Regions from separate parts of the Erythrobacter neustonensis genome, predicted to be linked through region 2. Evidence: predicted binding sites of a transcription regulator. Region 2 holds the regulator's gene; the other holds the start of a gene.
The links. Region 2 encodes LexA, which represses DNA repair genes until DNA is damaged. Its sites were predicted from a motif close to GTTCCNCNCTTGTTCT; they were not measured.

Region 1 (3,413 bases), 1.5 Mb from region 2:
GATGCCGAACCACAGGCTGATGGCGAGGCCGAGCATTGCTGCGGCGACGGGTATATTCATGGCTTCTCTCCCCCCCTTGATCCTGATGCCTTGCGGCGGGCGCGCAGGGGGACAGCCCCCCGCGCGCCCGGCCAGCACTTACTGGCAGCTCAGGCATTCCTCGTAATCGGTCTCGGCGGAGAGCTCGATCTTGGGGGCTTCGGAGGTGTTGTCGGCCTCGACCCCACCGGCAAATCCGGCGCGCTGCACCGACTTTGAGCGGAGATAGTAGAGCGACTTGATGCCCTTTTCCCACGCCTGATAGTGCAGCATCATCAGGTCCCACTTGTCGACATCGGCGGGGATAAACAGGTTCAGCGACTGCGCCTGATCGATATAGGGCGTACGGTCGGCGGCGAATTCGAGCAGCCAGCGCTGGTCAATCTCGAAGCTGGTCTTGTAGACCGCCTTTTCCTCCGGCGTCAGGAAGTCGAGATGCTGGACCGAGCCGCCGCGCTCGAGGATCGAGTTCCAGACATTGGTCGAGTTCTTGGCCTTCTTCTCGAGCAGCTTTTCGAGGTACGGATTGCGCACGATGAAGCTGCCCGACAGCGTCTTGTGGGTGTAGATATTGGCCGGGATCGGCTCGATGCAGGCGCTGGTGCCGCCGCAGATGATGCTGATCGACGCGGTCGGCGCGATCGCCATCTTGCAGCTGAAGCGCTCCATCGCGCCCATGTCGGCGGCATCGGGGCACGGCCCGCGCTCCTGCGCAAGCAGCATCGAGGCTTCCGAGGCCTTCGATTGGATGTGCTTGAACATCTGCAGGTTGAAGGCTTTGGCCATCGCGCTTTCGAAGGCGACGCCCTTTTGCTGCAGGTACGAGTGGAAGCCCATCACGCCGAGGCCCACCGAACGTTCGCGCGCGGCTGAATACTTGGCCCGCGCCATCTCGTCGGGCGCGCGGTCGATATAGTCCTGCAGCACGTTGTCGAGGAAACGCATCACGTCCTCGATGAAGCGCTTGTCACCCTTCCACTCTTCCCAGGTTTCGAGGTTCAATGACGACAGGCAGCACACCGCGGTACGGTCATTGCCCAAGTGGTCGATGCCGGTCGGCAGCGTGATTTCCGAGCACAGGTTCGAGGTCGAGACCTTGAGGCCCAGATCGCGATGATGCTTGGGCATCATGCGGTTCACGGTATCGTTGAAGACGATGTAGGGCTCGCCCGTGGCCAGCCGGGTTTCGACCAGCTTCTGGAACAGCGAGCGCGCATCGACCGTGCCGCGCACGCTGCCATCGCGCGGGGAACGCAGCTGGAATTCGGCGCCATCGCGCACGGCTTCCATGAACTCGTCGGTGAGCAGCACGCCGTGGTGCAGGTTCAGCGCCTTGCGGTTGAAGTCGCCCGAAGGCTTGCGGATTTCGAGGAACTCCTCGATTTCCGGGTGGCTGACATCGAGATAGCACGCCGCCGAACCGCGGCGCAGCGAGCCTTGCGAAATCGCCAGCGTGAGGCTGTCCATCACGCGCACGAAGGGAATGATGCCGCTGGTCTTGCCGTTCAAACCGACCGGCTCGCCGATCCCGCGGACATTGCCCCAATAGGTGCCGATCCCGCCGCCCTTCGACGCAAGCCAGACGTTCTCGTTCCAGGTGCCGACGATCCCTTCGAGGCTATCCTCGACCGAGTTCAGATAGCACGAAATCGGCAGACCGCGGTTGGTGCCGCCGTTCGACAGCACCGGGGTTGCGGGCATGAACCACAGGTTCGAGATGTAGTCATACAGGCGCTGCGCGTGCGCTTCGTCGTCGGCATAGGCATCGGCGACGCGCGCGAACAGGTCCTGATAGACCTCGCCGGGGAGCAGGTAGCGGTCGGTCAGCGTGTCCTTGCCGAATTCGGTGAGACGCGCGTCGCGGGCCGGATCGGTGACAATCGTGAAGCGGCGGTCGTTGACCTTCTTGCTGTCGGACGCGGCGGCCTTGGCAGCGGCATCGGTGGCGGCAGCCGCCATCGCGCCCGCCAGCGCTTCGCCCGCCTTGGCTGCGATCAGCGCATCGGAACCGGTATCGGAGGTCTTCATCGTTACAGCCTTTTCATCACCCGCGCCTCGGCCGGTTTCCAGTTCCATCGTCACGTCGCTATTTACTGCATCACCGGGCACGTTTTCGCTCGCCTTGAAATCCATGTGTCAGCCCCACTTGTCCCCCGAATCGGGAGCATCGCACAAGAGCCGATGTTCCGATTCTGTTCTTTACCGGCGGGTCCACAGACTTGCCAACAGGCAGCCCGGTTTCCGGACGTGCTGGCAGGTCGGTCGATCCCGTTGCAGCGTTGCAGCGAACCCTTGGGCGGGCATGGCGCTCCCGTGTGGCGCCCTGTGACAGAGCGGCGGAAGATCACCAAGGCTTGGGGGTCCGATTTGCGCCGAACCACTAGATGATGAATCACCCGCGGGATGAGGTCAACGCCCGATTAAGGCCCCGGTTACCAAATCGGGGATTGTACGCAGGCCCGCAAAACCCGCGACGCGTGGACAAAGCTTGAGTCGCGCGGCCTGCAACCCCCAAACTGAATCTGTGAAGAAATATATGGGGAGCGATCGGCGCTTATCCAACCATGCGTCTTTTGCATGCGACCTGCTGCGATTGTTGCGCCTCTCGATGGGCGCGCGGGCAGACGATCGATGCCGGGGTGCGTTTTTGCCACACCACCGGAAAAACACGAGCATCCTGCAACCCATGCCATCGCCGGCACGTCATTTGCGGCTTTACCGATTTAGATAAGTGCTTATATAGATGCCTATGCAAATGACGCTTGGAACCCAGTTGAGGCATTTGATCGAACTACTCGATGGCGCAGTGCAGCGCAATTACGCGGCGATGGGCCTGGCCTACCGGCCCCGCTACACCCCGATCATGCGCGCGCTGATGGCGCAGGAACCGTCCAGCCTGGGAGACGTCGCCCAATGCGCGGGCATCACCCAGCCGGCTGCAAGCCAGACAGTGGCCCTGATGATCGCAGATGGCCTCATCGAGACGGCACCCTCCACCGACGGCCGGCAGAAGCTGCTGCGCCTGTCTCCCGCAGGTCGAGCCATCGCGGACGAATTACGGAAAGCCTGGGCCTGCACCGCAATGGCGGCGCAAAGCCTCGACGATGATTTGCCGACGCCGCTCACCGGCCTTTTGGCGGAGGCCATCAAAGCTCTCGACGCGAAAAGCTTCGACGAGCGCATTCGCAGCGCACAAGCTTTGAAGAACGCACAAAAGGACGCAAAATGAGCGGTATTGCAACGTATTCCGGGTCGCTGGATCTGGGCGACAAGGGGATCTTGAAACCGGGCCCCCTGCTCTGGCTTCGCAGCATCGCCTGGATGGTCGGCTTCAGCATCCTGCTGGTCCTGTCTTTCGGCCCGCTCGGACAATT
Region 2 (3,413 bases):
CGAATCGCGCGCGGGCCTGCCCTATTCCGGCGTCCTGACTGACGGCGAATGCGTGCGCATCTCGACGGGTGCGATGGTGCCGCCGGGGGCCGACCGCGTGCTGCTTCAGGAGGATGCACGCGACGACAATGGCGCGATCACCGCCGCCCCGCCGCCCCCGCCCGGTCGGCATATCCGCCCGCGCGGGCTCGATTTTCACGCCGAGGATGTGCTGTTGACACGCGGCACGCGGATTACGGCAGCCCGGCTCGCGCTGGCGCTTGCGGCAGGGCACGGCACGCTTGCCGTCACCCGCCGCGCGCGGGTGGTGGTGATTGACAGCGGCGATGAATTGAGCGCGGACCCCGCCGCCTGCCTGCCGCACCAGATCCCGGCAAGCAACGGGGCGATGATTGCCGCGATGCTCGCCCCGCTTGATTGCGAGGTGAACCGCATCGGCCCCGTGCCCGACACGCAGGCCGCCCTGGCAGACGCGCTTGCCCGGGCCGAGGACGCGGATATCGTGATCACGTCGGGCGGTGCCTCGGTGGGCGATCACGATCTGATCAAGCCTGCGCTCACCGAATGGGGCGCCGAAATCGCCTTCTGGAAGATCGCGATCAAACCCGGAAAGCCGCTGCTGGTGGCAACCCGGGGCGATTGCGTGATCCTTGGCCTGCCCGGCAATCCGGTGTCGAGCTTCGTCACCGCCTTCCTGTTTGCGCTGCCATTGCTGCGCGCAGCCGCCGGCGAGCATGACCCGTTTGCGCGCACGCAGAAACTGCGCACACGCGACGATCTGCCCGCGGTTGGCCCCCGCCGTGAATTCCTGCGCGCGGTCGAAGCGGATGGCGAGGTGTGCCTGGCCGGATCGCAGGATTCCTCCGCTCTCACCGCGCTTGCCGCAGCAGATTGCCTGATCGATCGCCCCGCGCACAGCCCGGCGCTGCCGGCAGGAGAGGCAGTGCGCGTGTTCAATCTCCGAAATGGCTGAATTGCGCGGATTGGCGGGTTGCGGCGCTTGACACGATTCTGCGGGTTGCCTACTTGTTCTTTGTTCGTTCACCATAAAGGCGGAACGGAACGTGCTGGCAACGCACTCCCGATGGGTGCCTCTTGGCGCATGCAGGTGATGGACTGGCGCGCAGGGCGCGCCGTGCCGTGGTGCGACCACAGGAGAATGGACCAATGCTGACCGCAAAACAGCGCGAGCTGATCGTCTTCATTCAGCAACGCCTCGAAGAAACCGGCGTTTCGCCAAGCTTCGAAGAGATGAAGGACGCGCTCGATCTCAAGAGCAAATCGGGCGTTCACCGGCTGATCTCCGCGCTCGAGGAACGCGGCTTCCTGCGCCGCCTGCCGAACCGCGCACGCGCGCTTGAGGTGATCCGCGAACCCGGCGACGCAACCCCTGCACGCGCTGCCACGTCCGCTGCGTCCGGCAACGTGGTCGCGATGCCCGCCGCGCCTGCGCGCGCGCCTTCGGCCGCCAATGACGTGATCGAATTGCCGCTGCACGGAAGGATCGCCGCCGGCGCGCCGATCGAAGCGCTGGAAGGCCAGTCGACCTTGCCGGTGCCCGCCGCGCTGCTCGGCCCGGGTGAACATTATGCGCTTGAGGTTTCGGGCGATTCGATGGTCGAAGCCGGAATCTTCGATGGCGATTTTGCGCTGGTGCGCCGCACCAACACCGCCCGCGACGGCGAAATCGTCGTGGCGCTGGTTCGGGGCGAGGAAGCGACGCTCAAGTATCTGCGCAAGGAAGATGGGCAGGTGCGGCTCGATCCGGCGAACGCTGCCTATGATCCGCAGTTCTACCGGCCTGAAGAGGTCGAAGTGCAAGGCAAGCTTGCAGGTCTGCTGCGCCGTTACCACTGACGCATTGGGAGCCGGAGCGGGATTTGCAGCAGCGTGAAACGCGTTTTTCGCGCGATGTCTGGTCTTAGACTTCGGCTCCAACCCACCCCAAATTCGTGATTGTTGGAACGCGTTGCGTTTAAAAGTCGTGCGTTTCAGGCCCCGCCTTGATGGTTCCAGGGGTGCGCCTAGCGCCCCTCTAGACCCCGGTTCGGGCACTTTCGAACGCAGTCTGCGGCGGCTTTGCCCCGTTTTCGGTTTCGGCACCGAATTTCCCAACCCGTGCTTCGGGTAGCCGCCACCAACCATGCTCGCCCTGCCGGTCGGCAACGCTGACAATCTTAGCCTCGGCAAGATTGATTGAAAGCCCGCCGGACCGCTCGAGCATGCGGCGATCCGCCTTAAGCCACCGCGGCCGGCACGAGCGCGGAAGGAAGCGTTCGGAGACGACAATGTCGGCCCTCGCGCAGGCTGCCGCCAGCGCGCGCTCCTCGACCTGCGATCGCCCGCGGCCGAGCAGCAGGTGCCACGTTTTCCCGCCCCGCGTCATGGTGAGCGCGCACCATGCCGAAGAACAGCGTGCCCCCGGCCACTCAGCCAGCGGCACGGGCTCGGCGGCGATCCCGGCGAGTTCCAGCAGATTGTCGCGGGTATAGCTCGAACGGCTATCTCGCAGCGATACCAGACGCCGCGCGCCGTCTGGGTCGGTCATGGTGATGCCCACCTGCTGGCCATCGCCCGAAATCAACAGATCGGGGATCGGGGTCGCCGCGGCCATCACGCTCGCCAACCCCACCGGAACCAGTCCGGCAAGGCGCACCCGGCCGCGCCACAGCGCAAGCCACAAGCCCCCCACGGCAAAAAGCCCTACCGCAATCCCGCTGATCTGCGGCATCAGACGCACCGAGCCCGACTGGCCGGCAGTGAAATGCGCAATTGTCAGCAGCAGAGCGAGCGATCGTTCCACCACCCACCAGAACGGCGCGCCCGCGCCGACAAGGTCGGCCACCAGCGCGAGCGCGATCATCGGCATCGCGACGAACGTAACCAGCGGGATCGCAACGACATTGGCCAATGCGCCATACATTCCCGCCCGGTGAAAATGGAACATCACGATCGGCATCAGCGCGAGTTCGATCACGATCCCCGTCACGAACAGCATCACGATCTTGCGGAGGGTCGCCCGCCACCATGCCTCCTCGCGCGGCGCAAGGAAGGCGCGCACCGGTGCGCTGTTCGACAAGGCGATGATCGCGATCACGGCGGAGAAGCTCATCTGGAAACTTGGGCCAATCGCGCTTTCGGGCCAGAGCAACAGCACAAACCCGGCGGCGATCGCCACCATCCGCAAGGACAAGGCCTCACGCCCCAGCACCAGCGCGCCCAGCACCAGCAGCGCGGCGACACAGCTGCGGATCGTCGGCACCTCCGCCCCGGTGAGCAAGGTGTATCCGATCCCCGCAGCCGCGCCCGCGCTCGCCGCAAGCACCGGCAGCCGGAGCCGGAGCGCCAGCGCAGGCCACAGCGCGAGCAGCCGCATGACCGCAAAATAGGCTGCGGCAATCACTGCGCTGACG

Region 1: a site for LexA is predicted at 2,223-2,238, ahead of A9D12_RS05815 (ribonucleoside-diphosphate reductase subunit alpha). Genes of this name have one in related genera too.

What each region holds. Positions count from the first base shown of each region.
Region 1 covers NZ_CP016033.1:1,231,048-1,234,460, reverse strand. The annotation lists gene A9D12_RS14635 (hypothetical protein) at 1-60, opposite strand, end outside; gene A9D12_RS05815 (ribonucleoside-diphosphate reductase subunit alpha) at 139-2,172, opposite strand; gene A9D12_RS05810 (MarR family winged helix-turn-helix transcriptional regulator) at 2,789-3,268, shown strand; gene A9D12_RS05805 (CPBP family intramembrane glutamic endopeptidase) at 3,265-3,413, shown strand, end outside.
Region 2 covers NZ_CP016033.1:2,696,342-2,699,754, forward strand. The annotation lists gene A9D12_RS12535 (molybdopterin molybdotransferase MoeA) at 1-973, shown strand, start outside; gene lexA (transcriptional repressor LexA) at 1,168-1,857, shown strand; gene A9D12_RS12545 (ComEC/Rec2 family competence protein) at 2,036-3,413, opposite strand, start outside.